2 regions of the Rhizobium fabae genome follow, and region 2 is predicted to be linked to the other one. Evidence: predicted binding sites of a transcription regulator. Region 2 holds the regulator's gene; the other holds the start of a gene.

Region 1 (14,633 bases), on a different contig from region 2:
TTCAGAAGCGCCTCCACGCTGCAGGGAATACGCCTGCGAATTTCCCCTGCAGCAAGAACCCGCGGCTTGTCGCCTTTCGGTGTCGGCGGGCGCGGCGAACCGAACAGCACTTTCGGCTCGACGGGGTGTCGGGAAGGATCGGCACAGTCAGGCGATGCGCTCTCCGGAAAAAGCACCCTGGGCACCCGGCCCGGCTCCTTTTCCGGCGGTCCATCTACCTTGCCCATCGAATGAGGCTCCCGTTCAGCCCAAATAAGCCTGGATGACGTCGCCAAGCCCGGCGTTCGAACCTGCGCCGACAGCGTGGAATCTCCAGGATCCATCCGGCTGCTTCAGGAAGGATGCCACCTGTATCGTCGTCTTGCCGGCAAACTCGGCCGTGAGCTGGTAGCGGCAAAGCTCATCGTCCATCGCATCGCAAACCTCGATATAGGCGTTCTTGACCTTGCCGAAGTCCTGTTTCTTGCGCTCCGCATCATGGATCGTCGCCCAGACGGCAAGCTCCGAAACCTCTGCCGGCAGCTTTGCCAGCACGATCTTGAATTCCTCGCGGAACCCCTCGTCATGATGACCGCCGCCGTGATGATCGTCATCATCATCGTCCTCGTCAGGCTCCGGCCTTTTGACCGGGCCGCCGCGTCCGGTCCGGTCGTCGCGTTCGTGCCACATCGAGCCGTCGTCGGTCTGAAAGGAGCCATCGGCGTTCTTGGTGAGCGACCCTTCCGGATTGCCGGAACTGCGCACGAAAGCATAGCAGAGCGCATGCGAGCCTTCATTGTAGAGCCGCGCCCGGTTCGCATCGCCGCCGGGGTGGACAAGCGCAAAACAATGCACGTCGAGATCGAAGGCCGGCCCCGAACCCTCCGGCGGATCCCAGACAAGTCCCGAATGAACGAGCTGGATCTCCTTCTGGATCTGGAATGACTGACCTTTGTTGAGCTTGAACGTTGCCATGCGCTGTCTTTCTCCTGCAATCTTCAGATCGGGCGATCGGTCACGATTTGCCGTGCTTGTTCGAGTTTGGCGCGGGCGGCGGCATAACGTTCCTTATTCCGCTCGCCTTCGGCAACCACCTTGTCGGCGATAGCACGCAGCCTCTGCCCGGTGCTGAGCACCAGCTCGGCATCGGCAAGCCGGGTCTCCCCGGAAGCCTTGACTGCATTGACCGAGACCTCCTCAAGCACCTGCGATCCATATTGCTGGAGCGACGCCCGCAATTCGCGCCGCATGGCATTCATCTGCTGGATCGACTGCATCTGGAAAAGCGCGTGAAGCCGGATCAGGATCGATTTGATGTCGTTGAATTCGGCATTCGCCGAGGTGACCGTATCCGCAAGGGTCGCAAGCGCCGCACCCCGGGCAATTCCGATCGAATCGAGATCGGCAGGCGCCTTGGCATAGGCGGTTTCGAGAACCAGGACCCGGTTCTGGAAGATATCCAGCTTCTGTGAGAAATCGCGGGCTTCCTGTACCTTGAGCGGATCGCCGGAGGCCGCCTCCCCTGTCAGCCGGTCGAGCTCGCGGGCCGCATCGGCGAGGATGCGCCGGCCGGCCTCGACGAATACGCCGAGAGAAACGATCGCATCGCGATATCCCTGCGCCAGCGTGCTCATGCGCGATACTTCGAGAATGAGCTTGCCGCTCTCCTCGTCAATCTGCGTCTCCATCGGCTTGACGAGATCGCCGAGGGACTTGGCCTTGCTCTGCAGCATGCCGCGCACCTCGTCAGTCACCGTCTTGAGGCGCTTGGCCGGGTCGCCAAGGCCGACGGCCATGAGCAGGCGCTCAAGGAAGCTGCCCTTCAGCTTCTCGCGGATGTTTGCTTCGAGCCCTTTGAGATCGGCGTCATTGATGCCGTCCCGGATCGTCCGGAACAACTCGAACAGCACCGGCGACTGCGCATTGGTGATCTGCGAGAGGATGGCATCGAGCTTGGCGCCGAAGCCGCCGATGGCTTCCTGGCCGAAGGTGATCAAACTATGCGGCTCTACCGTTGCAATCCTGTACCGCTCCGCCAGATCGGTGACCTCGCCGGCTTTTTCCGGGGGAAGAATGACCGTCACGACGGCGGGAAGGCTGCTGGTCGAAAGCGCCGGCATTAGACCCTGGCTGGTCTCGAGGGTCGTCGTATTCGATGCGCTCGGCTCAGACATGCCGCCAGTCCCCTTTTTGGCTGCCCCATGGATACGGCCTCTACCGCACGGAGAGGTTGCGAATCTGGTTGTAAAAATCGACAGGAATGTAACCGAAGGTATCGCGCCCGGCAACATATCGCGCAGGAATAACAGTCGATTGACAGGGTCGCCATCGGCATCGAAGATCGGAACTGCGTCCGATGAATCAACTTCTATGCGCGCCTAGAGCTTTTGCGGCGTCTCCGGCACCGGCGTCAGCGCCGCCCCCTTTTCGAACCAGGCAATCAGATTGTCGGCGACGAGATCGGCCATGGCATTGCGCGTCGGCACGGATGCCGAAGCGACATGCGGCAGCAGCACGGCATTCTCAGGTGTCAGCAGGCCGGCAGGAACGGTCGGCTCGTCGTAGAAGACGTCGAGGCCAGCCGCTCCAAGCGCGCCTGATGCAAGGGCAGCACTCAACGCTTCCTCGTCCACCGTCCAGCCGCGGCCGACATTGACGAGAATGCCGCCAGGACCGAGAGCGGCGAGAATATCGGCATCGATCGTCTTGTGTGTCTGCGGCGTCTTCGGAACGATGGCAATCAGCGTATCCACCGCTTCCGCCAGCGCCTTCAGCGTCGGGTGATAATCGTAGGGCGCGTCAGCGTGGCGCGAACGCGTATGATAACTGATCTTCACCTTGAACGGCTCCAGCCGCTTGGCGATTTCGAGCCCGATGCGGCCAAGACCGTAGAGCCCGACATGGCGTCCCTTGAGCGAGAAGCGCGACAGCGGATAGGCTGTGCCCGGTTTCCAGTTGCCGGCGCGCAGCCAGGCTTCCGCCCGCGGCAACTCGCGGATCGTGTTCAGGAGCAGGCCCATTGCCGTATCGGCGACCTCGTCGTTCAAAACATCGGGTGTATTGGTGACGACGATGCCCTTTTCGGTGGCACGCTTCACATCCATGCCGTCATAGCCGACGCCGAAACTGGCGATCACTTCCACATGCGGCAGCTGATCCATCCAGGCGCCGGAGAAGGCGCCCGAGACGGCTACGCCGCGGATGCGGCCGGCGGTTTCGCCGTCCAGCGCAAGCCTTTCCTCGCGCGCGACGGCGATAATCTCAAAACGATCCTCCAGCCTTTCGAGAACACGGTCGTGTATCTTCCCAGGAACGAGAATGGCGATGCGGGACATGGCTTTTCCTCTTGGATGGGGTCTTGATTCAGGCGCGGGGCCGATGGGGACTGGTGGACTGGCGGATGCGCATTTCCGGTTTGATGAGGTGCATGCCGTCGGGCTCGTGGCTGCCGGCAAGACGATCGAGAAGCGCCCGGGCGGCAAGCCGCCCCACCTCGGTCTGGCCGTTCCACACGGTCGTCAGCGCCGGGGTTGCGATCGAAGCTTCCTCGAGATCGTCATAACCGGTGACGGAAATGTCGCGTCCCGGCACCAGGCCGGCGCGCGCAATGCCGTTCATCAGGCCGATCGCGACGAGATCGTTCCAGCAGACAGCCGCCGTCGGCTTCTGCGGCAGCGAGAGGAAATGTACTGCCGCTTCGAAACCGCCCTGCTTCGAGCGCGGGCCGGGGATGCGCAGGTTCGGATCGACCTCGATGCCGGCCTTGCGTAGCGCGTTGACATAGCCCTGGTAGCGGTCGCGGCCGGTGGATGTCTGGTCCGTGCCGCCGATCATGGCGATCGAGCGATGACCGAGGCCGATCAGGTGGTTGGTGGCGAGCGAGATGCCGTAGCTGTCGTCGCCGCGATAGGTCGGCAGGTCCTGCCCTTCCATCGAACGGGCGACAAGGATTGCCGGCATGCCGTTGTCTTCCGCCAGTTGCACGTCTTCGGGCGGAGTGCCGATCGCCGGCGACATGATGACGCCGTCACCGCCGAGTTGCAGCAGCGTCTCGATGAAGGTGCGCTGCTTTTCGACATTGTCGTAGTGGTTGGACAGGATGAAGGTATGGCGACTGCGATCGAGTTCGCTTTCGATCGCTTTCAGGATCTCTCCGTAGAAAGGGTTCATGATGTCGTGCACGACGACGCCGATGATGCCGGAGCGCGAGGTGCGCAGACTGGCGGCGCGGCGATTGTAGATATAGCCGAGAGCGCGGGCCTGTTCCTTGATCTTCTCCCTTGTGTTGCCGGCGACGAGCGGACTGTCGCGTAAGGCAAGCGACACGGTCGCCGTTGAAATGCCGAGCGTTTCGGCAATCGTCGAAAGCTTGATCTTCTGAACCACGCGTCCTCCTCCAGGCAGCATGCGAGACAGCAAGAGCCTGCCGGCGAACCGACACGGCCCTTAAAATGTTTAATTAAAAGATTTAACCGCCGTAAGCAATTCGTCTTTCAACGGAAATTTCAGTCTTCGTCCGGTTCTTCGATATGAAGCGCTTCGGCCTGCAGATTGGCGTCGATCGCTTTCAGCAGGCGAACAAGATTGCGGATTTCCTTTTCGGAGAATTCCAGCGTCGCCAGCCGGTCGCAGGCCGAAGCCGCCATCTCGATCGCCTGCACGCTGCCGCGGCCGAGTTCGGTGAGATAGACCTTGGTGAGGCGTGCATCCTCCGCATCGGGCTTGCGCTCGAGGAAGCCCTGCGCCTCCATGCGGCCGATGGTCCGCGTCATCGTCGGCGCCTTGACGCCAAGCTTCTGGGCAAGGCCGCCGGCCGTCATACCGTCGCTCTCGGCCAGCGAGAGGATGACGCCGTCCTGGCCAGCATAGAGTCCGCTTTCGAGCAGGTTGCGCGAGAGCACGGTGCGCATGGAACGAGCCGCCTGGGTGAGTGCCGGAGAAAGATCAATGAGCGTATACTCGGTCTGGTCCTTCTTCTTGAACTTACTCTTTTTGCCGTCCTTGTGCTTCTTTCCCATAGCCATCCCTTTGATCTTTAAGCCCCGGCGCCACTGCGATATGACATTGCCCAGGATCTCGTCATAAACAAGAGGCAACCACCGGATGATGACGCCTTCGCCCCGCTTCGAAGACAGCGATCCGGCTTTTGCGCCTAATGGACGCCGCCCGATCGTCGTTCTGCCGCTCGGCGCTCATGAGCAACACGGCCCTCACCTGCCCTTCGAAACCGACACCCTGATTGCCGAAGGCATCGTCGGACGATTGAAGATGGCCCTGCCCGCCGGCCTGCCGGTTACCTTCCTGCCCGCCGAATCGGTCGGCTATTCCATAGAGCATATGGATGTTGAAGGAACGAAGACGCTTGCCTTCGACGAAGCGGTAAACCGCTGGCTCGGCATCGCCGAAGGGCTAGCGAAGCAGGGAATTCGTAAATTCGTGATGCTGAACGCCCATGGCGGCAATTCGCCTGTTATATCAATCGTCGCGACCGAAGCGCGGGTCCGCTTCGCCATGCTGGCGGTGGCGACGAGCTGGACGCGCTTCGGCGTGCCGGATGGCGTCACCACGCCGGAGGAAAAGGCGATCGGCATCCACGGCGGCGATATCGAGACCTCGGTGATGCTGGCGCTTCATCCCCACAAGGTTGATATGGCGAAGGCGGCGGATTTCCCCTCGCGGCAGGCGGACTTCGCTGGCCGCTTCAAGCACCTGCGTGCCTACGGGCCGCATGCTTTCGGCTGGAAGATGTCGGATCTCAACGCGCAGGGCGTGGCAGGCAATGCCGCGGCCGCGACGGCTGAAAAGGGTGAGGCGCTGATTGCACACGCGGTGAAGGGGCTGGTGGAGCTACTGGAAGATATCGACGCGTTCGACGTCGCGGAACTCCGGTGAATAGGGGTCGCCTATGGTGAACAGGCGATGTGATCTTATAACATTATAAAACCCTTTGAACTGCCGTGCCCAAGCCATTATATGAGACCAACTGTTCAAGCGGCCGATCCCAAGCCCCTCGGCCGCATGCTTCATCCTAGAGGTTCTCATGACCGACGCGATTTCCACTCAGAAGCCCATTCCCGTCACCGTGCTCACCGGTTATCTCGGCGCCGGCAAGACGACGCTGCTCAACCGCATCCTCTCCGAAAATCACGGCAAGAAATATGCGGTCATCGTCAATGAGTTCGGCGAAATCGGCATCGACAACGACCTGATCGTCGAGTCCGATGAGGAAATCTACGAGATGAACAACGGCTGCGTCTGCTGCACCGTGCGCGGCGACCTGATCCGCGTCGTCGAAGGCCTGATGCGCCGTCCGGGCCGTTTCGACGGCATCATTGTCGAAACAACAGGCCTTGCCGATCCGGTGCCGGTCGCCCAGACATTCTTCATGGACGACGACGTGCGCGCCAAGACCGAGCTCGATGCCGTCGTCGCGCTGGTGGACGCCAAGCACCTGCCGCTGCGCCTGAAGGACAGCCGTGAGGCCGAGGACCAGATCGCTTTCGCCGACGTCGTCGTCATCAATAAGAGCGACCTCGTTACCCCGGAAGAGCTTGATGTCATCGAGGACATCGTCCGCGCCATCAATCCGGCCGCCCGCGTCTACAAGACCAGCCGCTCCGGCGTCGACCTTGCCCGCGTGCTCGATCAGGGCGCCTTCAACCTGGAACGCGCGCTCGAGAACGATCCGCATTTCCTGGAGCACGGCCATGACGACCACGTCTGCGGTCCGGATTGCGATCACGATCATCACCATCATGACCATGATCACGATCACCACGGCCATGACCATGACCATCATCACCACGGCGCAATGTCGGCGATCCACGATGTGACTGTGCAGTCTGTGTCGCTGCGCGGCGGCGAGATGAACGCCGAACGCTTCTTCCCCTGGATCCAGAAGGTCACCCAGACGCAGGGACCGAACATCCTCCGCCTCAAGGGCATCATCGCCTTCAAGGACGATCCCGAGCGTTATGTCGTCCAGGGCGTGCACATGATCATCGAGGGCGATCACCAGCGGCCATGGAAGGACGGCGAGAAGCATGAAAGCCGTCTCGTCTTCATCGGCCGCGATCTCGACCGCGAAAAACTCGAGGCCTCCTTCAAGGCTTGCGAGGCAGCAGCCTGATGCCAACAGTTGCACCGCTTGATCTCGACGGCCACGTTCTGGCCGTCGAATTTTTAGGTGATGTTCCCTTCTTCGCAAGTGCAGCCGGCACGTTTCACCGGCTGGACGGCGGCGCGAGGGTTTCAGAAGCCCACCAGGGCATGCTCACCGCGATCCGCGATCCCTATAGCGAAAGCCTGATTTCCGGCGGCGAGGACGGCAAGGTTCTGCGCATTGCCGCCGACGGCAGTGTGAGCGAGCTCGCGACTGCCCCGCGCAAATGGATCGCGCAAGTCGCGGCCGGCCCCCAGGGCGCCATTGCCTATTCCTACGGCAAGAGTGCGCTCGTGCGCCTTGCCGACGGCACGACCAAGGAATTTCCCGAGGAACGTACGGTCGAAGGCCTCGCCTTCGCGCCGAAGGGCCTGCGCATTGCCGCCGCGCGATACAACGGCGTGTCGCTGCACTGGGTCGGCATGAGCGCCAAGCCGATCGATCTCGAATGGAAGGGCGCGCATACCGCCGTCACCTTCTCGCCGGATGGTAATTTCCTCGTTACCTCGATGCAGGAAAACGCCCTGCACGGCTGGAAGCTCGACACCAAGCCCGGTGCTGAAGCCCGCCACATGCGCATGACCGGCTATCCCGCCAAGGTGAAATCGCTCTCCTGGTCGGTCAAGGGCAAATGGCTCGCCTCCTCGGGCGCGCCGGCTGCCATCGTCTGGCCTTTCCAGGGCAAGGACGGGCCGATGGGCAAGGCGCCGCTTGAACTCGGCACCCGCGCCAATATCATGGCGACTTCGGTGAAGTTCCATCCGCTGGAGGACATACTCGCCATCGGCTTCATCGACGGCATGATTCTGGCCGTGCGAATCTCCGACAGTAAGGAAGCGCTGCTGCGCCGCCCCGGCAAGGGCGCGATCACGGCAATGAGCTGGAGCGGCAACGGCAAGCTGCTCGCCTTCGCCTCCGAAGCGGGCGACTGCGGCGTCATCGATATCTCGGCTTGAGGCCACCTTGCCTGGTATGGACGACGCCTTGACGGAACCCGAAATCGTAGCGCTTGGCGCCGATCACATGCAGGCCGCAGCGAAGATCAGGCGTGAAGCGCTTTGGCAGCGGCTGCCCTGGCTGCCGGATCTGCATACGCCCGAGGAAGAAGAGCAGTATTGGCGTATGCATCTGCTGCCGAACTGCACGATCCTCGGTGCAGCCATCGGAACCCGTCTCGTCGGCGTCATCGCCTATGGCGACGACTGGATAGAACAGCTTTACGTTCTCCCCGATTTCCAGGCCATGGGCATCGGCTCCCTCCTTCTCGGCTGCGCCAAGGAGGAAATGGACGAGATCCGGCTCTGGACGTTCCAGCGCAATATCGGCGCACGCGCTTTCTACGAGCGGCATGGCTTTGCTGCCGAGGAAGAGACCGACGGCCTCGACAACGAGGAAAAGGAGCCTGACGTGCTCTATTATTGGCGCCGGCTTCCGGAGCTGACCCTCAATCTGCAACCATCCAGCACTTAGAACATCGGATCACGCCCCAAAAGCACAGCTTGTCGGGGCTTGCCAAACGCCTTGCCGGGGCGAAACATGAACTGCGCGCAGAAATCGTCTTGCGCCGCGCCTGACGGAGGAACGGGAAATGCCGAAATCGACTGGCCTCGGTTCGGCCGAGCAACCGCCGCAGCCCCTGGGCGACGCATCCGTCTGGGTGGCAATCCGCGCCGAGGCGGCCGAGCTTGCCGCGCGTGAGCCGATATTGCAGCGGCGGCTTGCCGCGGAGGTAATGGACACCGCCGGCAACGATGAGATCATCGCCCGCGTGCTGGCCTCGCGGCTCCGCGCAGTACAGGTGGACACGGGCGACCTGTTCGATCTCATCCTGTCCACGCTGAACGACGATATCATGCGCAAGATCGAGGCCGATCTGCTGGCCGTGCGCGAACGCGATCCGGCCTGCACGACATTTCTGCACGCCCTCCTCAATCTGAAGGGCTTTCATGCGCTGCAGACGCACCGCATCGCCCACGCGCTCTGGAGCGCCGGCCGGCCGGAGATTGCCAGCTGGCTCGCCAACCTCGCGTCGCTGATCTTCGGGCCTGATATCCATCCGGCAGCAAGGATCGGCGCGTCCATCATGCTCGACCATGGCTCAGGCATCGTCATTGGCGAAACCGCGGTGATCGAGGATGAAGTGTCGATCCTGCAGAACGTTACGCTCGGCGGCACCGGCAAGGAGACCGGCGACCGCCATCCGAAGATCCGCCACGGCGTGATGATCGGCGCGGGCGCCAAGATCCTCGGCAACATCGAAATCGGCGCCTTCAGCAAAATCGCCGCCGGCAGCGTCGTGCTGAAGGCAGTTCCTCCGCATTGCACGGTCGCCGGCGTGCCTGCAGCCGTCGTGCGCATCCACCGCGCCGACGAAATCCCGGCCGAGACGATGGACCAGAATATCTAGCCCACTTTGGAATGGGGCGCCGCCCGTACGCTCTGCGGCCCGCTTGCCCAAAAAGCAATCCGCGCCGCAACCACGGCAGGCCCGCCTGCCTCCATGGTCAAGCGGCGCGGACGTGCTGGCCAAGGGGAAGGATTCCCAACCCCGACCGGCCGGTCGGCATTACGCATAACCTTCCAGCGCCTGAAGAGACGCACGGCGCATTCGCTTCAGGCTGCGCGGCGAACCGGCGCGCTAGCCAGCATGCGTCCCGAAGGGACGATCATGCCAGCCGCGCCGTCAAGCCAGCCTTCCGTGAGCTCGAGCGCAAGAAAGCGCGAGCGTTCGAACGGACCCGGCATGACAAGATGGCGAGCCTTTTCGGCAAAGAAGCCGAAACGCTCGTAATAGGCCGCATCGCCGACGAGCAGGACGGCGCCGTGCCCACGATTTTTCGCTTCGAGGATCGCTGCGCGCATCAGCGCCGAGCCGATGCCCTTGCCGCCGTGATGAGGCGCGACGGCGAGCGGACCGAGCAGCAGCGCGTTGATCGGCGTGCCTTCATCGTTGACGCCGGCCTCAATGTTCCAGAGCCGCACCGAGCCGATGACATGGCCGTCGCGATCGCGCGCGACGAGCGCAAGGCCCTCAGCCGGAACGCGGTTGCGGCGGATCTTCTCGGACGACTTCTTGCGGCGATCCGAACCCATGACGCGGTCGAGCAGGTTCTCGCGAGCAACGACATCCGAGGGATTTTCGGCGTCGATGGTGAAAGTGGTGGGCGCAAAGAATGCGCGGACAGAATCAAGAACAGCGGCCATCTTGGCCTCCCGTACCCAATACCGTTATCAGCGGCGATGAAGGAAAATTGTGAAGTTGCCGCCCCGGCTGGTTACGGGGCCGGCGGAAACGACCTTAGATGACGTAGGCCTTCAGCGGCTCGAAACCGTTGAAAGCGACCGCCGAATAGGTCGTCGTGTAGGCGCCAGTGCCTTCGATCAGGACCTCGTCGCCGATCGAAAGAGAGATCGGCAGCGGATAAAGGTTCTTCTCGTAAAGCACGTCGGCCGAATCGCAGGTCGGGCCGGCGATGACGCAAGGCTCCATCTCGTCGCCGTCGCGATCCGTGCGGATCGGGTAGCGGATGGCTTCGTCCATCGTCTCGGCGAGGCCGCCGAACTTGCCGATGTCGAGGAATACCCAGCGCGCATCGTCATTGTCCGACTTCTTCGAGATCAGCACGACTTCAGCCTTGATGACACCGGCATTGCCGACCATGCCGCGACCCGGCTCGATGATCGTCTGCGGGATCTGGTTGCCGAAATGCGTACGCAGCGCCTGGTAGATCGACTTGCCGTAAGCTTCCGCGGACGGAACGTCGCGCAGGTACTTGGTCGGGAAGCCGCCGCCCATGTTGACCATCTGCAGGTGGATGCCCTGCTTGGCAAGCGATACGAAGACGCGCTTGGCATCGGCGAGTGCGGAATCCCAGGCATCGACCTTGGTCATCTGCGAACCGACGTGGAACGAGACGCCATAGGACTGCAGGCCGAGCTGATGAGCGTAGACGAGAACGTCGACGGCCATCTGCGGCACGCAGCCAAACTTGCGCGACAGCGGCCATTCGGCGCCTTCGCCGTCCGTCAGGACGCGGCAGAAGACACGGGCGCCGGGAGCGGCGCGCGAGATCTTCTCGACTTCCTCGTGGCTGTCGACCGCAAAGAGGCTGACGCCGAGCGCATGAGCGCGAGCGACATCACGCTCCTTCTTGATCGTGTTGCCAAAGGAGATGCGGGCGGCGGTCGCACCGGCTTCGAGCGCCATTTCGATTTCGGCAACGGATGCGCAATCGAAATTGGAGCCGAGGCCTGCGAGCAGCTTCAGCACTTCGGGAGCCGGGTTGGCCTTGACGGCGTAGTAGATGGCGCTGTCCGGCATGGCGTGACGGAAGGCGTGGAAATTGTCGCTGATGACGTCGAGGTCAACCACGAGGCAGGGACCGTCGGGACGTCGGGTTGCGAGAAAGTCGCGGATGCGCTGGGTGGTCATATCGATTCCCTCTTCCAATTCCAGAGCTCCGGTATCAACCGGAGGACAAAGGGCATACGAGAACTCGCATTGGAACCAGCCGGTGGAGACCCCGGAACCATAGCAAGCGCTCGATGCGCGGATAGTGAACCAACGCCGCGGACGCGGTGTAAGTTCGGCTTTGTCTGCCATGGATTGGAGGGAGAATCCCAACCGCACTTCCGGCAATGATGGTGTGCCTCTTCAGTAACCCCCGCTGATGGAAAGCAGGGAGAGAACAAAAAGGCCCGCACCGTCGTTGCTTCAGGCGTCCTCGCATTTTCCGGTTGGCCGGAATAGCGACTGGAGGGGTTAATTCCAGGTACCTTACCGATTTCCTCACCAATTCGAGGGTTCGGCGGACACCCATGGGCACGTGCGACTTTGGGCTGAGTGGGAAATAAGAATATTCGCCTTCATAATCAAGCGTTTTTTTGGTCCCGCCGCCAAAAAAATAATTGAACAAAACGCGCCGATTTGTTCAATATTCTAAAACGGCCTTTGAGGATTTCCATGGATACCTTGACCCGCATACGCGCCTTCATCGATGTCGTCGAGGCAGAAGGCTTTTCCGCCGCGGCGCGCCGCACCGGTCGCTCCAAGGCGCTGCTCTCCAAATATGTGCGCGAGCTGGAGGACGAGCTCGGCGCCCTGCTGCTCAACCGCACCACCCGGCAGTTCTCCATGACCGAAGCCGGCCACACCTATTACCGCACCGCCTCCGATATTCTGAAGGAGATTGACAACCTTGCCGATCTCGTCCGCGAGAATAACGCGCAGCTGAAGGGGCGCCTTCGCATTTCGGTGCCGCGAACCTTCGTCGATGCCGATGTCGGCCAGTCGCTGATCGATTTCGCCAAGGAGAACCCTGACCTTTCCCTGGAGATCGCCGCCGACGATCGATTCGTCGACCTGATCGAGGAGGGCTTCGACGTGGCGATCCGCGTCACCAAACTCGAAGACTCAGGCATGATCGCCCGCAAGATCTCCGACTTCCGCGTCCATATCTGCGCGACCCCAGAATTCCTCGAGCGCTATCCCAATATCGAGCACCCCAGTGATATTTCCAACGTACCCTTCATCATCGATACCAATGCCCGCACCCAGGCGAGCATCCGCTTCCACAATCCCGACAACACCTCGTTTTCCGTTGCCGTTTCCGGGCCGATAGAGGTGAACAGCCCGCATGCGACATTACGCGCGGCCCTTTCCGGCATCGGTATCGCCGTCGTCCCGGATTTCATAGCGCGCAAGCCGATCGAGAGCGGCGAGCTTGTGACGTTGTTCAACGATTATATCCCGACCGACCGCGGCATCTACGCCGTCTATCCGCATCGGCGCTATCTTCCGGCCAAGGTGAGGATCTTCGTCGACTACCTGCACAACTGGTTCAAGAAGCATCCTTGACGCGGGTCTTTGCGCAGGGTGCGACATCGCTGCCTGAGACCAACGAATCCAAGGCGGGAGCCGGTCCCAATTCCGTCCCAATTTCTGGCAAGAAGTCACGGTCACCGAACAGGGCAGCGGGATAGATGAAACATTCGACACTTATGATGGCCGCGCTTCTGTCGCTGGCGCCGGCCGCCGCCTTTGCCCATCCGCACATCTTCGTGGAAGCGCGCCTTGAAGTCGTCGCCGGCAAGGATGGCAGCGTCGAGGAGCTGCGCAATGTCTGGCGCTTCGACGAAGTCTTCTCCTCCTCAGTCGTCATGGATTTCGACAAGAACACCGATCTGAAGCTGGAGCCGAACGAGCTCGCGGAGGTCGGAAAAACGGTGAAGCAATCGCTTGCCGACTATGATTACTACATGAACCTGACGATCAACGGGAAAAACATCACCGTCCAGAAGCCCGATATCATCCATGTCGACTACAAGGACGGTCAGCTGCTGATGTTTTTTGCGGTGAAACCGGCGGAAAAGATGCCCCTCAAGGGCAGGCTCACCTTCGGCGTCTACGACCCGTCGCTTTATACCTCGATCGATTTCCCGACAGACAACGAACTTTCAATGGTTGGCGACGGTTTCAAGGCCTGCAAGCATCAGGTGGTGCGGCCGGATGCCGACGAGGTGATCTCGCAAAACAAGCAGTCGCTGACGGACGCCTTCTTCAACGATCCCACCGGCACCAACATGTCCAAGCTCTTCGCCACCCGGCTGGAGGTCACATGCTGACGAAGCGCCTGCCCCTCGCCCTTTCGGCGGCGATCCTCGCGCTCCTGACGGCGGCAAGTCTCGCCCATGCGCAATCGCCGCTCGGCATCGGCACGGCGGAGCCGAGCTTCCAGCCGACCGGCGGGCCGCTTGCACCGCTTTTGCTCTATGTGAACTACGAGCAGCAGGCCTTCTACCGGGCACTGACCGGCGCCTTGAAGGCGATGCGCCAGGACCCGTGGCAGCTGGCGTCGCTGATCGGCCTCTCCTTCGCCTACGGCGTCTTCCATGCCGCCGGCCCGGGTCACGGCAAGGCGGTCATCTCTTCCTATATGATCGCCAACGAGATCGAGCTGAGGCGCGGCGTGGTGATCTCCTTCATCTCGGCCTTCGTGCAGGGCGTGGTCGCGGTGGCGCTCGTCGGCGGCGCCTGGCTGGTGCTGCGGGGCACCGGCATCACACTGACGGCGGCGACCCATGCGATGGAGATCGCAAGCTTCGTCATGGTCATTCTCTTCGGCGGTTGGCTGCTGTTCCGAAAACTGCGCTCGATGGTGGGCAATTTCCCGCGCCGCCGGCTTATGGCCACATCAGCCGGTCCGGTCTCCATGATGCTCGATTGGAAAGACAATGCGGCCGAACGCCAGGCCTATTCCTTCAACGGCAGCGCGCAGCCGGTGGAAGCCGGCCATACCTTCGTTCCCGGCATGGCCTGCGAGACCTGCGGCAATGCCCATGTGCCTGATCCGGCCCTGCTCGGTGGTGACAATTTCAGCGCCCGCGAAGCCTGGTCGGCCATCGCAGCCGTCGGCCTTCGCCCCTGCTCCGGCGCATTGCTTGTTATGACCTTTTCGCTGCTGAACGGGCTCTATCTCGGCGGCGTGCTTTC
Region 2 (14,633 bases):
TATCGCGCGATCCGCCAGAATTCCCGTTTCACGAGCCATCATGCCTCATCCATCATTTGCCGCCGACAAAACCAAACTCGGGGAATTGACGCAAGCAGCTAACAGCAGTATTGCAGAATTATCCCGTGGTGATTTGGCCGGTCGGCTTGCAGCCACGTTAAACAAGTGGCTAAAAAGACCGGGTTGAAACCGGTCTGCTTTTGCGACCGGTTTTTTTTGTTATGTGAAGGTGATGGCATGAGCAAGACCTGGCGCCCGGCAACCCAACTCGTCCATGGCGGCACGCTGCGTTCGCAATATGGCGAAACGTCCGAGGCAATCTATCTCACGCAGGGTTTCGTCTACGATACGTCGGAGGCGGCCGAAGCCCGTTTCAAGGGCGAGACGGACGGCTTTATCTATGCCCGCTATGGCAGCCCGACCAACGACATGTTCGAAAAGCGCATGTGCATGCTGGAAGGCGCCGAAGACGCCCGCGCCACGGCCTCCGGCATGGCCGCCGTCACCGCCGCCATCCTCTGCCAGCTGAAGGCCGGCGATCATATCGTCGCTGCGCGCGCTCTGTTCGGCTCCTGCCGCTGGGTTGTGGAAACGTTGGCGCCGAAATACGGCATCGACTTCACGCTGGTCGACGGTCGTTACCTCGAGAACTGGGAAAAGGCGATCACGCCGAAGACCAAGGTGTTCTTCCTGGAAAGCCCGACCAACCCGACACTCGAGGTGATCGACATCGCCAGCGTCGCTAAGCTCGCCAACCAGGTCGGCGCCAAGGTCGTCGTTGACAACGTCTTTGCAACGCCGCTCTTCCAGAAACCCTTGGAACTCGGCGCCCATATCGTCGTCTATTCCGCGACCAAGCATATTGACGGCCAAGGCCGGTGCCTTGGCGGCGTGGTGCTTTCCGACAAGGAATGGATCGACGAGAACCTGCACGACTATTTCCGCCATACCGGGCCGGCCATGTCGCCGTTCAATGCCTGGACGCTTCTGAAGGGCATCGAGACGCTGCCGCTGCGCGTCAAGCAGCAGACGCAGAATGCGGCGAAGATCGCTGATTTCCTGGCCGAGCAGGGCAAGGTCGCCAAAGTGATCTATCCCGGCCGCAAGGACCATCCGCAGGCCGATATCATCGCCAAGCAGATGACGGGCGGCTCGACGCTGGTCTGCTTCGAGCTGAAAGGCGGCAAAGAGGCTGCCTTCGCGCTGCAGAACGCGCTCGATGTCGTCAAGATCTCCAACAATCTCGGCGACAGCAAGAGCCTGATCACGCATCCGGCAACGACGACGCACAAGAACCTGACGGAAGAGGCGCGTGCCGAACTCGGCATCTCGCCCGGCACGGTGCGCTTTTCGGCCGGCATCGAGGATACGGACGACCTGATCGAGGATTTCGCGAAGGCGCTCTCCAAGGTCTCGGCCTGATCCGGAGCATGATGCCGAAAAGCGTGAGCGGTTTTCGGACGACATCATGCTCTATATCTAAGACAAGGACGGCCGAACCTCACCCGGGTTCGGCCGGACCGGCGGCGGAACAAGTTTACCCGTGCCGGCGTTCCGAAGCAGAATTAACACTGACAATTAGGCTTAACGATCGAAAACCCTTCGATCATGACTGTTTCATCAATGATCAACGTTCCGTTCCTTGACGGACAGGGCCTCTTATAAGATACGGGTAACATATCTTGACTAAGGTGCAAGGCATGTATCGCGCCCTCACAAGAGATATCGAAGTTGTAGTCGAACCGTTCTATCTGGAGGAGCAATCCGATCCGGAAGACGACCGCTATGTCTGGGGTTACCGGATTGTCATCAGCAACAATTCCGGCATAGCCGTTCGCCTGGTCAACCGCTACTGGAATATCACCGACCAGAACGGACAGGTGGACGAGGTGACCGGTCCCGGTGTCGTCGGCGAACAGCCACGGCTTAGCCCGGGCGACACCTACGAATATTCCTCCGGGTGCCCGCTCGATACGCCCTCCGGGCTGATGTTCGGCCATTACCAGATGGAAACGGACGAAGGCGAGCTGTTCGATGTCGACATACCCGCCTTCTCGCTGGATTCACCGGGGCTGCTGCGCGTCCTCAACTAAAGCGCGTCGCGATCTTTCAGATTCGCTCCTCGCGCTTTAGGTCTTTGTTTTTACGCATGTCGTTATCGCAAAACCGCCGCACACTTTTGCGCGACATGCTCTAGGCTTTTTGCTCGACCGGCTGAAGCTCGGCCGGATCGAAGCGATAGGTGGTCGAGCAGAATTCGCAGGTAACAGCGATCTCGCCATTTTCCTGGCTGGCTTCGATTTCCTCGGCGCTGAAACCCTTCAGCACGTTGCCGATCTTTTCACGCGAGCAGCTGCAGCGGTCGAAGACCGCGCGCGGTTCGTAGACGCGGACACCGCGCTCATGGAACAGACGGAACAGCAGCCGCTCCGTGCCAACAAGCGGATCGGTGAGTTCATCGGCGTCGATGGTTTCGACCAGCGAACGGGCTTCGACCCAGGCATCGTCCTCGCCATGCGGGCGGTTGCCGGTGTCGCCGTCGCCGCCGTGGAGATCCGGCTGGCGCATGCGCTCCGGCGCCTCCGGCAGGAACTGAGCGACAAGGCCGCCTGCCCGCCAGCGATGGCGGGGCTTGCCGGCATCGTCGCGATCGAAGAGTTCGGCGGCTGCAAGACGCACACGCGTCGGGATCTGCTCCGACTGGCGGAAATAGACGCCGGCGATGTCCTCGAGCGAGGTGCCGTCGAGCGCGACGATGCCCTGATAGGGCTGGCTGAACTTGCCCTGATCGATGGTGAAGGCGAGCACGCCCTTGCCGAGCAATTGCTCCGGCTCGGTCTCGCCTGCTGCAACCGCCTTGGCGAGCAGCGCCTGATCGAAACGCGCATAGGCGCGGACGTTTTCCGGCGTCGAGAAATCGGCAACGAGAAGATCGACCGGACCATCGCCCTTTGTCTGCACCGTAAACTTGCCGTCGAACTTCAACGAGGTGCCAAGCAGCACCGTCAGCACGACGACTTCGGCAAGCAGCCGGGCAACGGGCGCGGGATAATGATGGCGCTCGAGGATCGCATCGAGCATCGGGCCGAGTTGGACGGCGCGGCCGCGCACATCCAGACCCTCCACCTGAAAGGGGACGACATGATCATCGCCGGCGAAATCGAACTGGCCGAGGGCGGCTGCAGCTTCTGCCATGGCTTTCACTCCTAGTTTTCAGAGCGATGGGCCAGCGTGCCCGCCGCTCGCGCGGTCGCGAGTTTTTGACTCGGCGACACCAGATTATGGTTCAGATCGCGCCCAGGCACCAAGCAAGAATCGACTTCTGCGCATGAAGACGGTTTTCCGCTTCATCGAAGACCACGGATTGCGGGCCGTCGATCACTTCATCCGTCACTTCCTCACCGCGATGAGCGGGCAGGCAATGCATGAACAATGCATCATTGCCGGCCTTCGCCATCAAGGCCGCATTGACCTGATAAGGCTGGAAGACATTGTGACCCCGGGCCCGATGTTCCTGATTCATGGAGACCCAGGTATCGGTCACCACGCAATCGACGCCGGCGACCGCACGGTCGGCATCATGGCAGAGCATGATTTCGGCGCCCTCATTGCGGGCCCAGTTCAGATAGTGATCCTTGGGCTCGGAACCAAGAGGCACCGCCATGTTCATGCGATAGCCGAAGCGGGCAGCGCCCTCGACCAGCGAATGCAGCACGTTGTTGCCGTCGCCGGTCCAGGCGATGGTCTTGCCCTTGATCGGGCCGCGATGCTCCTCGAAGGTCATGATATCGGCCATGATCTGGCAGGGATGGGTGTCATCCGTCAGCGCATTGATCACAGGTACGGTCGCATGCTCGGCAAGCTCCAGCAGCCGCGAATGCTCGGTCGTGCGGATCATGATCGCATCGACATAGCGCGAGAGCACCTTGGCGGTGTCGCCGATCGTCTCGGCGCGGCCGAGCTGCATCTCGGTGCCGGAGAGGAACAGCGTTTCGCCGCCGAGCTGGCGCATGCCGACATCGAAGGAAACGCGGGTGCGCGTCGACGGCTTCTCGAAGATCATCGCCAGCATCTTGCCGGCGAGCGGCTTGTCGCCCGTGCCGGCCTTGAAGGCCTGCTTGCGGGCGAGCGCATCGTTCATGATGGTTCTGAGATCGGCTGATGTGACCGCCGAAAGGTCGAGGAAATGTTTAGGAGCCATATCGTGTTCTTACCTGTCGTGCGCCCGTAGGCGGCAATCCGTTCAAGCCGTCTTCTTGACCTTGGAGGCGCGAATGCTCTCGGCGGCGCGCTCGATGCGGACGAGGCCCTCGCGGGCCTCCTCGGCGGTGACGACGAGCGGGGGGAGAAGGCGGATGACGTTATCCCCGGCGGGCACGCCGAGCAGATGGGCGGCGCGGATCGCCTGCAGCAGTTCGGCGGAAGGAATAGCAGCCTTGATGCCGAGCAGAAGCCCCTCGCCTCTGATATCCTCGATCACGTCGGGATAACGATCCTTCAACGAGGCGAGACCCTGGCGGAAGACCAGCGCGACGTCACACACCTGCTGGAGGAAGCCTTCGGCGAGGATGATGTCGAGCACGGCACTGCCGACGGCCATGGCGAGCGGATTGCCGCCATAAGTCGAACCATGCGTGCCGGCCTTCATGCCGGAGGCGGCCTCGGCGGTGGCAAGGCAGGCGCCGAGCGGGAAACCGCCGCCGATGCCCTTGGCGACAGCCATGATATCGGGGGTGATACCCGACCATTCATGGGCGAAGAGCTTGCCGGTACGGCCAACGCCGGTCTGAACCTCGTCGAGGATCAGCAGCAGGCCCTTCTCGTCACAGATTTGGCGAAGCGCCTTCATGAATTCGGTGGTGGCGGGACGGACGCCGCCCTCGCCCTGCACCGGCTCGATGAGAATTGCGGCCGTGGCATCGGTGACCGCGGCGCGGACAGCTTCGATGTCGCCGAACGGCACCTGGTCGAAGCCCGGCGCCTTGGGGCCGAAGCCTTCGAGATATTTTTCCTGGCCGCCGGCAGCGATCGTCGCCAGCGTCCGCCCGTGGAAGGCGCCTTCAAAGGTGATGATATGGAAACGCTCGGGATGGCCCTTGGAATACTGGTAGCGACGCGCCGTCTTGATCGCGCATTCCAGCGCTTCCGCGCCCGAGTTGGTAAAGAACACCTTGTCTGCGAAGGTAGCATCCGTCAGGCGCTTTGCCAGGCGCTCCTGGCCGGGAATTTCATAAATGTTCGAGAGGTGCCAGACCTTGTCGGCCTGCTCCTTCAGCGCATTGACCACATGCGGGTTGCTATGGCCGACTGAGGTGACGGCAACGCCGGCGCCGAAATCGAGATATCGCTCGCCGCTTTCGGTGATCAGCCACACGCCCTCGCCTCGCTCGAACCGCAGCGGGGCACGAGAATAGGTGTCATAAAGCGGCGCGGCTTCAGCCATAGCGCGATCTCCCGTCAATGTTATCAAGGCGCTGGACTCCGGCTAAGGAAACCAGGTCCGAAAAATCAAAAATGCCGCCTTGCGGCGGCGAGTGGCACTATTTCCTTTTCGCGCTGCAATGTCAACAAAACTGCGCCCTTAGCGTATGCAGCAAGCTTGTACAGCGGCATTTTCGACCTTCAACAGGCATTATTGCAGAAATGACACGCAGGGGCAGCAAGTTGGGGAAAACTCCGAATTCGATTCATCCGGATTCATGCGACTCTTGTCACGGAGTCAGCCTCACACTAGGTTAAAGTTCAATTACTAGACTGCATGCGGCGGAACTAGTCACCAAAATTGATCAGGCGTTTCTTGTTTCGGAGACTTCCGGGACAACGGTGAGGGATTCTGCCATCACCAACGCAAAAGGTGGAGACAGGGCATGAACTGGACAGACGAGCGGGTCGAGAAACTCAAGAAGCTTTGGGCCGAAGGACTGAGCGCCAGCCAGATCGCTGCGCAGCTCGGCGGGGTCAGCAGAAACGCGGTCATCGGCAAGGTGCACAGGCTCAGCCTTCCCGGCCGCGCCAAGGCCGGCGGCACGGCCACCACGGCGCGAACGCCCAAGCGCGCGACATCGGCGCCGCGCGCACCGAACTATGCCTCGCGCATCGCTACCCGCACCGTTACCCGCCAGCAGGGCGCAACGATGCTGAAGGAAGAGATCGAGATCGAAACGATCGAGGAAATGGAATACGTGCCGGCCGGCAACGTGGTCGTGCCGATTTCCCGCCGCCTCGGCCTGACGGAACTCACCGAACGCACCTGCAAGTGGCCGGTCGGCGATCCGCTGAAGGACGACTTCCACTTCTGCGGCTGCGAATCCCCGGACAATTCGCCCTATTGCGGCTATCACCAGAAGCTGGCCTACCAGCCGGTCAATGAGCGCCGCAGGGCGGCCGCGCGCATCAGCTAAGCGAGCGAACATTGTCACATGAGAAACGGGCCAAGCGGCCCGTTTTTTTATGCGATTGGAATGGAAGCCGTCAGGCTTCCATCGAATAACCGGCGCCGCGGACGGTGCGGATGACGTCCTGCATGTTGGAAAAGTTCAGCGCCTTGCGCAAGCGGCCGACATGGACATCAACGGTGCGCTCGTCGACGTAGATATCGTGACCCCAGACGCCGTCCAGAAGCTGCGAGCGGGAGAAAACCCGGCCCGGCGACGACATCAGGAATTCCAGCAGGCGGAATTCCGTGGGGCCGAGGCGGACTTCGCGGCTCTTGCGATGGACGCGATGGGTTTCGCGGTCGAGTTCGATATCGCCGCATTTCAGCACCGTGGACAGAACTTCCGGACGGGCGCGGCGCAGCATCGCCTTGACGCGGGCGACGAGCTCGGGCGTCGAGAAGGGCTTGACGACGTAATCGTCGGCACCCGTCGAAAGCCCGCGCACGCGCTCGCTCTCTTCGCCGCGCGCCGTCAGCATGATGATCGGCAGGCGCTCGGTTTCCGGCCGCATGCGCAGGCGCCGGCAGAGCTCGATGCCGGAGACGCCGGGCAGCATCCAATCGAGGATGAGAAGATCGGGCGTGCGCTCCTGAAGCCTGATTTCGGCCTCGTCGCCACGAAGGATGGTATCGACCTCGAAGCCTTCTGCTTCGAGATTGTAGCGAAGAAGCACGCTGAGGGCTTCCTCGTCTTCAACAACTGCAACTCTCGGGATCATGCGTGTTGGTCTCCTCGCGCACGATCCTTAAACCGGGGGTGATTTAAGCACGGGATCTTGCGCAAAATCAGAAAGTGGCTGCGACCTCTTTGCGCGCCCGGATGGGCGCGCACGCAATCGGCAGGTCCGGAACCGTTATTCCGTCACAGCGCCAACGGTGTTGGCGCTGTCGTCCTTTGGACGATCGCCTTCCGGCTGCGCACCTGTCGCCATGTAGAAGATCGTCTCGGCGATGTTGGTGGCGTGGTCGCCAATGCGCTCGATGTTTTTGGCACAGAAGAGGAGATGCGTGCAGCTCGTAATGTTGCGCGGATCTTCCATCATGTAGGTCAGGAGTTCGCGGAACAGCGAGGTGTACATCGCGTCGATCTCGTTGTCGCGTTCGCGGATCGCGTTCGCCTTGTCGGCGGAGCGATTGGTGTAGACATCGAGCACTTCCTTGAGCTGGACGAGCGCCAGTTCGGAGAGATGCTCGAGACCGCGGGCGAGCTTGCGGGGAACGCCGGTGCTCTGCACGGCGATGACGCGCTTGGCGGTGTTCTTGCCGAGATCGCCGACACGTTCGAGATCGGCGGCGATCCGGATCGAACCCATGATTTCACGCAGGTCCGAGGCCATCGGCTGACGGCGGGCGATGGTGACGATCGCCTTGTCGCCGATTTCGCGTTCGGCGTGATCGAGGATCACATCGTCGGAGATGACCTTCTGCGCCAGCGCGGTATCGCCGTTGACCAGCGCCCGGACGGATTCGCTGACCATCTGCTCGGCCAGGCCGCCCATCTCGGAAATCCGCCTGGACAGGAACTTCAGATCATCATCATAGGCAGAAAAAATATGTGTCGATGCCATGGGGCTTTATCCTCGAATAACGGGAAGGCTTGCTGTCGCCAAAATCAGCCGAAGCGACCCATGATGTAGTCCTGGGTGCGCGGATCGTCGGGATTGGTGAACATCTTGTCGGTGTCGTTCTCCTCGACGAGGTTGCCGAGGTGGAACATGGCGGTGCGCTGCGAGACACGCGCGGCCTGCTGCATGGAGTGGGTGACGATGACGATCGTGTAGTTCTCGCGCAGTTCGTGGATCAGTTCCTCAACCTTGGCGGTGGCGATCGGGTCGAGCGCCGAGCAGGGCTCGTCCATCAGGATGACTTCGGGGCTGACAGCGACGGCGCGGGCAATGCAGAGGCGCTGCTGCTGACCGCCGGAGAGGCCGGTGCCGGATTCGTGCACGCGGTCCTTGACTTCGTTCCAGAGGCCGGCACGCTGCAGGCTGGTCTCGACGATCTGGTCGAGATCGGCCTTCGACTTGGCAAGGCCGTGGATGCGCGGGCCGTAGGAGACGTTTTCATAGATCGTCTTCGGGAACGGGTTCGGCTTCTGGAAGACCATGCCGACGCGGGCGCGAAGTTCGACGACGTCGATATCGGGATCATAGATATCGTCGGTGTCGAGCGTGATCTTGCCGGTGACGCGGCAGCCGTCGATCGTATCGTTCATGCGGTTGAGGCTCCGCAGGAAGGTCGACTTGCCACAGCCCGAGGGGCCGATCAGCGCGGTTACGGTGTTTTCGCGGATGTTCAGGTTCACATCGAAAAGCGCGCGCTTCTCGCCGTAGTAAACCGAGACATCCTGTCCGATCATCTTATACGGGACGTTGCTCATCTTCTGATCCAGCGCCTTTTCAACTGCTGCTTCCGTCAACATGTTCATGATGTTTAACTCCGTTTACCAGCGGCGCTCGAAGCGACGACGCAAGAGGATGGCGCCCATGTTCATGACGATCAGGAACAGGAGCAGGACGATGATGGCACCCGAAGTACGCTCCACGAAGGCACGTTCGGCCTCGTTTGCCCACATATAGACCTGCACGGGCAGGGCCGTCGAGGGTTCGAGCGGCGTCGCGGGTGCATTGGCGACGAAGGCGACCATACCGATGAGGAGCAGCGGCGCGGTCTCGCCGAGCGCGTGCGCCAGGCCGATGATCGTGCCGGTGAGGATACCGGGCATGGCGAGCGGCAGAACATGGTGGAACACCATCTGCATCTTCGAGGCGCCGAGGCCGAGCGCTGCAGCGCGGATCGACGGCGGCACAGCGCGGAGGGCGGCGCGTGTCGCGATGATGATCGTCGGCAGGGTCATCAGCGTCAGCACCAGACCGCCGACCAGCGAAGCCGAGCGCGGCAGGCCGACGAAGTTGATGAAGACGGAAAGACCGAGCAGACCGTAAACGATAGAGGGAACAGCGGCGAGGTTGTTGATGTTGACCTCGATCAGGTCCGTCAGCTTGTTCTTCGGCGCGAACTCCTCGAGATAGATCGAGGCGGCGACGCCGATCGGCAGGGCAAGCACGAGCACGATCAGCATCAGGTAGAGCGAGCCGATCAGGGCGACGCCGAGGCCCGCGGCCTCCGGACGGCTGGAATTGCCGTTGACGAAGAGGCCGGTGTTGAACTGCTTGTGGAGAGCGCCGCTCGCCTTCAGCTCGTTCATCCAGGCAACCTGCTTGTCGTTGACCTTGCGGTTCTTCTCATCGACCGAAAGGTCGATCTGGCCCTTGTTGGCACTGTCGACATTGGCGTCGGCGAGCACCGTGACGTTGACCGTCTTGCCGATGATCGAAGGATCGGCAACGACCATGTCGCGCAGCTGGATCGGCGCACCCTTGGAGAGCATGGCGGTCGCATCGCGCACATCGGGACGGCTCGAAGCATTGATGTTCAGCTGCTTGACGATCGAGTCACGCAGGAGAACCGGATAGTTGGCGGCGACCAGAACCGAAGGGTCGGTGGCGCGCTTGTTGTCCGGGTCGATCGTCTTCTCAACAAACTCGATCGGCAGAGTGATCGCGGTCTGCTGGAAGGCGGTGTAGCCTTTGCCGATCACCGTCCACAGCAGGATGAAGAGGAAGACCAGACCGAAGGTGATGGCGGCGATGCCATAGGCCTGGAACCGGCGTTCGGCGGCGTAACGGCGCTTGATGCCGATATCGCGGCGCGCAGGCGCTTTGGAAACGGTGACGCCGGCGGGAGAAACAATATCCGTCATTCGTACTGCTCCCGGTATTTGCGCACGATGTAGAGCGCATAGATGTTGAGGCAAAGCGTGATGCAGAACAGCGTGATGCCAAGGGCGAAGGCAACCAGCGTCTGCGGCGAGGTGAACTCAAGGTCGCCGGTCAGCTGGTTGACGATCTTGACGGTCACCGTCGTCATCGGCTCGAAGGGATTGATCTGGATGCGGGCGGCCACACCGGCGGCCAGCACGACGATCATGGTTTCACCGATGGCGCGCGAGGCGGTCATCAGCAATGCGCCGACGATGCCTGGAAGGGCTGCGGGCAGAACCACTTTCTTGATGGTTTCCGAGCGCGTGGCACCGAGACCGAGCGAACCGTCACGCAGCGCCCGCGGCACGGCGGTGATGATATCGTCCGACAGCGAAGACACGTAAGGGATCAGCATGATGCCCATGACGATGCCGGCCGTCAGAACGCTCTGCGCCTGAATGAAGTTGGTGTAGCTGCCGGAGAGCAGGCCGCTGATCTGGGCGGAGAAATCGCGCAGGAACGGGCCGACGGTAACGAGCGCAAAGAAGCCGTAGACGATCGTCGGAATGCCGGCGAGCACTTCGAGCAACGGCTTTGAAATCGCGCGCACCTTCGGCGAGGCGTATTCGGCCATGTAGATGGCGGCGAAGAGACCGACCGGCACGGCAACCAGCATGGCGACCAGACCGATATAGAGCGTGCCGAGCAGCAGCGGGATGAGGCCGAACTGGCCGAAGGACGAGCCGCCGGCGCCGGCGAAGCGCGGATCCCAGACGGTGCCGAAGAAGAAATCGACGGCCGGAACGACCGCAAAGAAACGCGCGGCTTCCGACAGCATCGAAAGCACGATGCCTATCGTCGTCAGGATGGCGATCGACGAGGCGAGCAGCAGGCCCCAGAGCATGACGCGCTCGACACGGTTGCGGGCGCGGAAACGCGGAGCAATGGCGCGCAGCGCATAGAAGGCGCCGGCAATGGCGAGAGCGAGGACGATCACCGTCATAGCGAGACGGCTCGTCATGCTCATGGCGTTGAGCTTCTTGGCGGCATCAACCATGTAAGGCTGCGGCTGACCGGCGAGCGGCACACCCTTTTCGCTGAGCTTGGCCTGCAGGGCGGCCGGATCGGTCGCCACTGCCGCCGCTTCGTCGGCGGTCAGCATCGTCAGGCCTCGTGCGACCGTCGCCACCATCGAATAGCTCAGATCCAGCTCGACGGCGGCTTGGGCCTTGACGTCGTCAGGGAAAGCGCCACGAACGGAGGACTGGATGATGCCGGGGCTGACGGAAAGCCAGACGCAGAGGACGAGGAGGGCAGGAAGAAGCGCCCAGATCGCCGCATAGGCGCCGTAATAGGCCGGCCGTGAATGCAATGCAGAGGATCTGCCTCCGGCAAGCGCCGTGGCACGGCTGCGCGCGACCAGATAGGCGGCGGCGCCGATCACCACAAGGCACAAAAGTAGGATGGATGTGCTCATTCGTTACGTCCCCAGGCTCACAGCCCCCAAGCCCGGCAGCTTCATCAGCTTGCCTTCGGCTTACAATCATGCGGAATGAATTCAATCCTGCGACGGACATGCCGGCGGCAGGGAGATAAAGCAATGCCGGCGCGGGCCTGAAGGCGCCGCGCCGGCATTGTCATTACATGGACTTGCCGGCTTCGACGTCCTTGCGGATCGCTTCGCGCTCAGCATCCGGAGCGGCAACGAGGCCGTATTCAGCGAGCGGGCCGTCGGGGCCGATCATCTTGTCGGATACGAAGAAGTTGACGTATTCCTTCAGGCCCGGAACGGCGCCGAGATGTGCCTTCTTGACATAGAAGAACAGCGGGCGGGAAACCGGATAGGTGCCGTTGGCGATCGTTTCGGTCGACGGAACGATGCCGCTCATGCTCGCAACCTTGAGCTTGTCGGCGTTGTTTTCATAGAAGGAAAGGCCGAATACGCCGACGCCGGTCTTGTTGGCGGCGATGCGTGCGAGGGTTTCCGGATAGTCGCCGTCGATGTCGACTGCAGCGCCGTCCTTGCGGACTGCAACGCATGCCTTGCCCTGGGCGGCCTTGTCGGAGATTTCCTTGGCGATGACGTCAAGAGCGCCCGAAGCCTTGCAGCCGGCGGCGAGAACGTTCTGTTCGAAGACTTCGCGCGTGCCGTGCTTTTCGCCCGGGATGTAGGCAGCGATATCAACAGCCGGGAGCTTCGGGTTGACTTCCGACCACTTCTTGTAGGGGTTGGCGACGAGCTTGCCGTCAACGACGACCTGGGCTGCGAGGGCCTTGTAGATGTCGGCCGGAACGTAAGCAACGTCGGGGTTGGACGAGTCGGTTGCGAAGACGATGCCGTCATAACCGATCTTGACTTCCTGGATGTCGGTTACGCCGGCAGCCTTGCAGGCTTCGGCTTCATTCTTGTTGATCGGACGCGAAGCGTTCGCAACGTCGATGGTGTCTTCGCCAACGCCCTTGCAGAATTCCTTCAGACCAGCGCCCGTGCCGCCGGATTCAACGACCGGCGTTTTGAAGTTGGTGAAGGTTTCGCCGAAGGACTCGGCGACGATCTTTGCGTAAGGCAGGACGGTGGACGAACCAGCAACCTGAATCTGGTCGCGGGCGACGGCAGCGCCAGCGAAAGCAGCAGTTGCAGCGAGCGCGGCAACGGTGAGCTTGAAGGTGTTCATGTAAATCTCCCGGCATTTGGGCTTGTGTGAGTGCGGCCTATGAGAGGCCCTCGCAGTGCCTTTTTTCATCGGCGGGACTCTCTTAGCGCTTTAAGCCTCGTCCTTTTATGTCAAACTGATGAAACATTTGTGACAGTTTAAGCTATTGATTTATAATTCGAAATTATAACTCGGCCGATTAATCGTGTCAGCGAGCAGAAGAGTTCGGCGGTCAATCTACCTCGCGTTGTATAAACCGGCTGCATATTGGCGACGAGAGGAGGACGACTGCCAACACATTGTCAGAAGCGAACTGTAAAATCCGTGCCCTTGCCGACTTCCGATTTTACGATCAGCCGCGCCCGGTGGCGTGTGAGGATATGCTTGACGATCGCAAGGCCGAGGCCGGTGCCTTTCTTGGACCGGCTATCCTCGATACTGACGCGATAGAAACGCTCGGTCAGGCGCGGCACGTGCTCGGCCGGTATGCCGGGGCCTTTGTCGACGATGCTGACCTCCACCGGGTTGCCCGCGCCGTTCTTCAGCCAGACATCGACGATTTCGCCCTCCTGGCCGTATTTGCAGGCATTTTCCATCAGGTTCTCGAAGACCTGGACAAGCTCGTCGCGGTCTCCAAGCACCTCCACCTTGCCGTCGGGCAAATGCAGGTTGATGTCGACGCCGACGTCCCTGGCGAGCGGCACCAGCGAGTCCCTGACATGGCCGAGCAGCGGCACCAGATCGATCTTCTCGTCAGGCGCGATATGCGATTTCAGCTCCAGGCGGGAGAGCGACAAAAGGTCGTCGACCAGCCTGCTCATGCGCGTCGTCTGATCGAGCATGATGTTGAGAAATTGCGCCTGCGCCTTCGGATCGTTCTTGGCCGGCCCCTGGATGGTCTCGATGAAACCGCGCAGCGATGCGAGCGGCGTGCGCAGCTCATGGCTGGCATTGGCGACGAAATCGGACCGCATGCGGTCGATGCGGCGGACCTCTGAAATATCGCGGAAGGAGAGGATGAAATAACGCTCGCGCAACCCCTCCTCGGCCTCGAATTCGACGGGGGCGCTGCGCACGATATAGACCCGCTCGGAGGGCAACCGCTCGGAATGCTCGATCTGGTTCGGCGCATTGGTGGCGATGGTTTCACGAACCATGTCGAGAACGCCGGGCGAGCGCAGGCGGGCGGAAATGTGGGCGCCGAGCGTCACCTCGCCGAAGGCTTTTTCGGCGGCGCGGTTCTGGAAGAGCACCGAGGCATCGTCGGACAGCACCATGACGGGGATATCGAGGCCAGCGAGCGTGGCCGACACCTCGGCCAGGCGGCTCGGCGGCGCCTCCGGCTCGATCTCCACCGGTTCGACGGCTTCGGCCTTGATCACCGGCGCCTCGTTGAAAAGCGCGGTCAGGATCATGGCGAGGAGCAGGATGAGCACGGCCCATTTGTTCATGCCGGCGGCGAGAGCCACGAGGGCGCTCAGGATCGCCGCGAGCAGCACCGGCCGTTCGCGCCGGATGCGCGCCAACAGGCTCTTTGTCCACGATGTTTCGTCTTGCAAGTGCCCTCGCGGCGTCGATTCGTTTATCGTCATATTGAACTCTGCCTGATAGCGGCAATTCATGACAGAAGTTTTCGGGCAGTGTCTCCGATGCGAAAGGCCGCAGCAAAAATCCGCAAAAAACTCCAGGCCAAAAGCGAAAGATTTGATTTTCAACGGTAAATATGTTCGCCTGCGGCAGGAGAAACAAGCAGGCGCAGGAGGACCATATGGACGAGGA

The links. Region 2 encodes PhoB, which activates phosphate uptake and scavenging genes when phosphate is short. Its sites were predicted from a motif close to TGTCATNNANCTGTCAT; they were not measured.
Region 1: a site for PhoB is predicted at 2,282-2,298, ahead of EFB14_RS16860 (toxic anion resistance protein). Genes of this name have one in related genera too.

What each region holds. Positions count from the first base shown of each region.
Region 1 covers NZ_ML133651.1:278,521-293,153, forward strand. Annotated here, with positions in the region: gene EFB14_RS16850 (hypothetical protein) at 1-227, opposite strand, end outside; gene EFB14_RS16855 (TerD family protein) at 244-954, opposite strand; gene EFB14_RS16860 (toxic anion resistance protein) at 978-2,153, opposite strand; gene EFB14_RS16865 (2-hydroxyacid dehydrogenase) at 2,358-3,314, opposite strand; gene EFB14_RS16870 (LacI family DNA-binding transcriptional regulator) at 3,343-4,365, opposite strand; gene EFB14_RS16875 (MarR family winged helix-turn-helix transcriptional regulator) at 4,485-4,997, opposite strand; gene EFB14_RS16880 (creatininase family protein) at 5,083-5,871, shown strand; gene EFB14_RS16885 (CobW family GTP-binding protein) at 6,020-7,108, shown strand; gene EFB14_RS16890 (WD40 repeat domain-containing protein) at 7,108-8,097, shown strand; gene EFB14_RS16895 (GNAT family N-acetyltransferase) at 8,114-8,611, shown strand; gene cysE (serine O-acetyltransferase) at 8,730-9,548, shown strand; gene EFB14_RS16905 (GNAT family N-acetyltransferase) at 9,755-10,345, opposite strand; gene odc2 (ornithine/lysine decarboxylase) at 10,440-11,573, opposite strand; gene EFB14_RS16915 (LysR family transcriptional regulator) at 12,105-12,998, shown strand; gene EFB14_RS16920 (DUF1007 family protein) at 13,124-13,765, shown strand; gene EFB14_RS16925 (nickel/cobalt transporter) at 13,759-14,633, shown strand, end outside.
Region 2 covers NZ_ML133649.1:176,727-191,359, forward strand. Annotated here, with positions in the region: gene EFB14_RS12090 (2'-deoxycytidine 5'-triphosphate deaminase) at 1-42, opposite strand, end outside; SAM riboswitch at 116-194, shown strand; gene EFB14_RS12095 (O-succinylhomoserine sulfhydrylase) at 238-1,422, shown strand; gene apaG (Co2+/Mg2+ efflux protein ApaG) at 1,701-2,093, shown strand; gene EFB14_RS12105 (Hsp33 family molecular chaperone) at 2,194-3,195, opposite strand; gene argF (ornithine carbamoyltransferase) at 3,287-4,201, opposite strand; gene EFB14_RS12115 (aspartate aminotransferase family protein) at 4,244-5,443, opposite strand; gene EFB14_RS12120 (GcrA family cell cycle regulator) at 5,868-6,401, shown strand; gene phoB (phosphate regulon transcriptional regulator PhoB) at 6,472-7,155, opposite strand; gene phoU (phosphate signaling complex protein PhoU) at 7,291-8,004, opposite strand; gene pstB (phosphate ABC transporter ATP-binding protein PstB) at 8,049-8,864, opposite strand; gene pstA (phosphate ABC transporter permease PstA) at 8,880-10,199, opposite strand; gene pstC (phosphate ABC transporter permease subunit PstC) at 10,196-11,677, opposite strand; gene EFB14_RS12150 (substrate-binding domain-containing protein) at 11,841-12,875, opposite strand; gene phoR (phosphate regulon sensor histidine kinase PhoR) at 13,157-14,380, opposite strand; gene ppk2 (polyphosphate kinase 2) at 14,623-14,633, shown strand, end outside.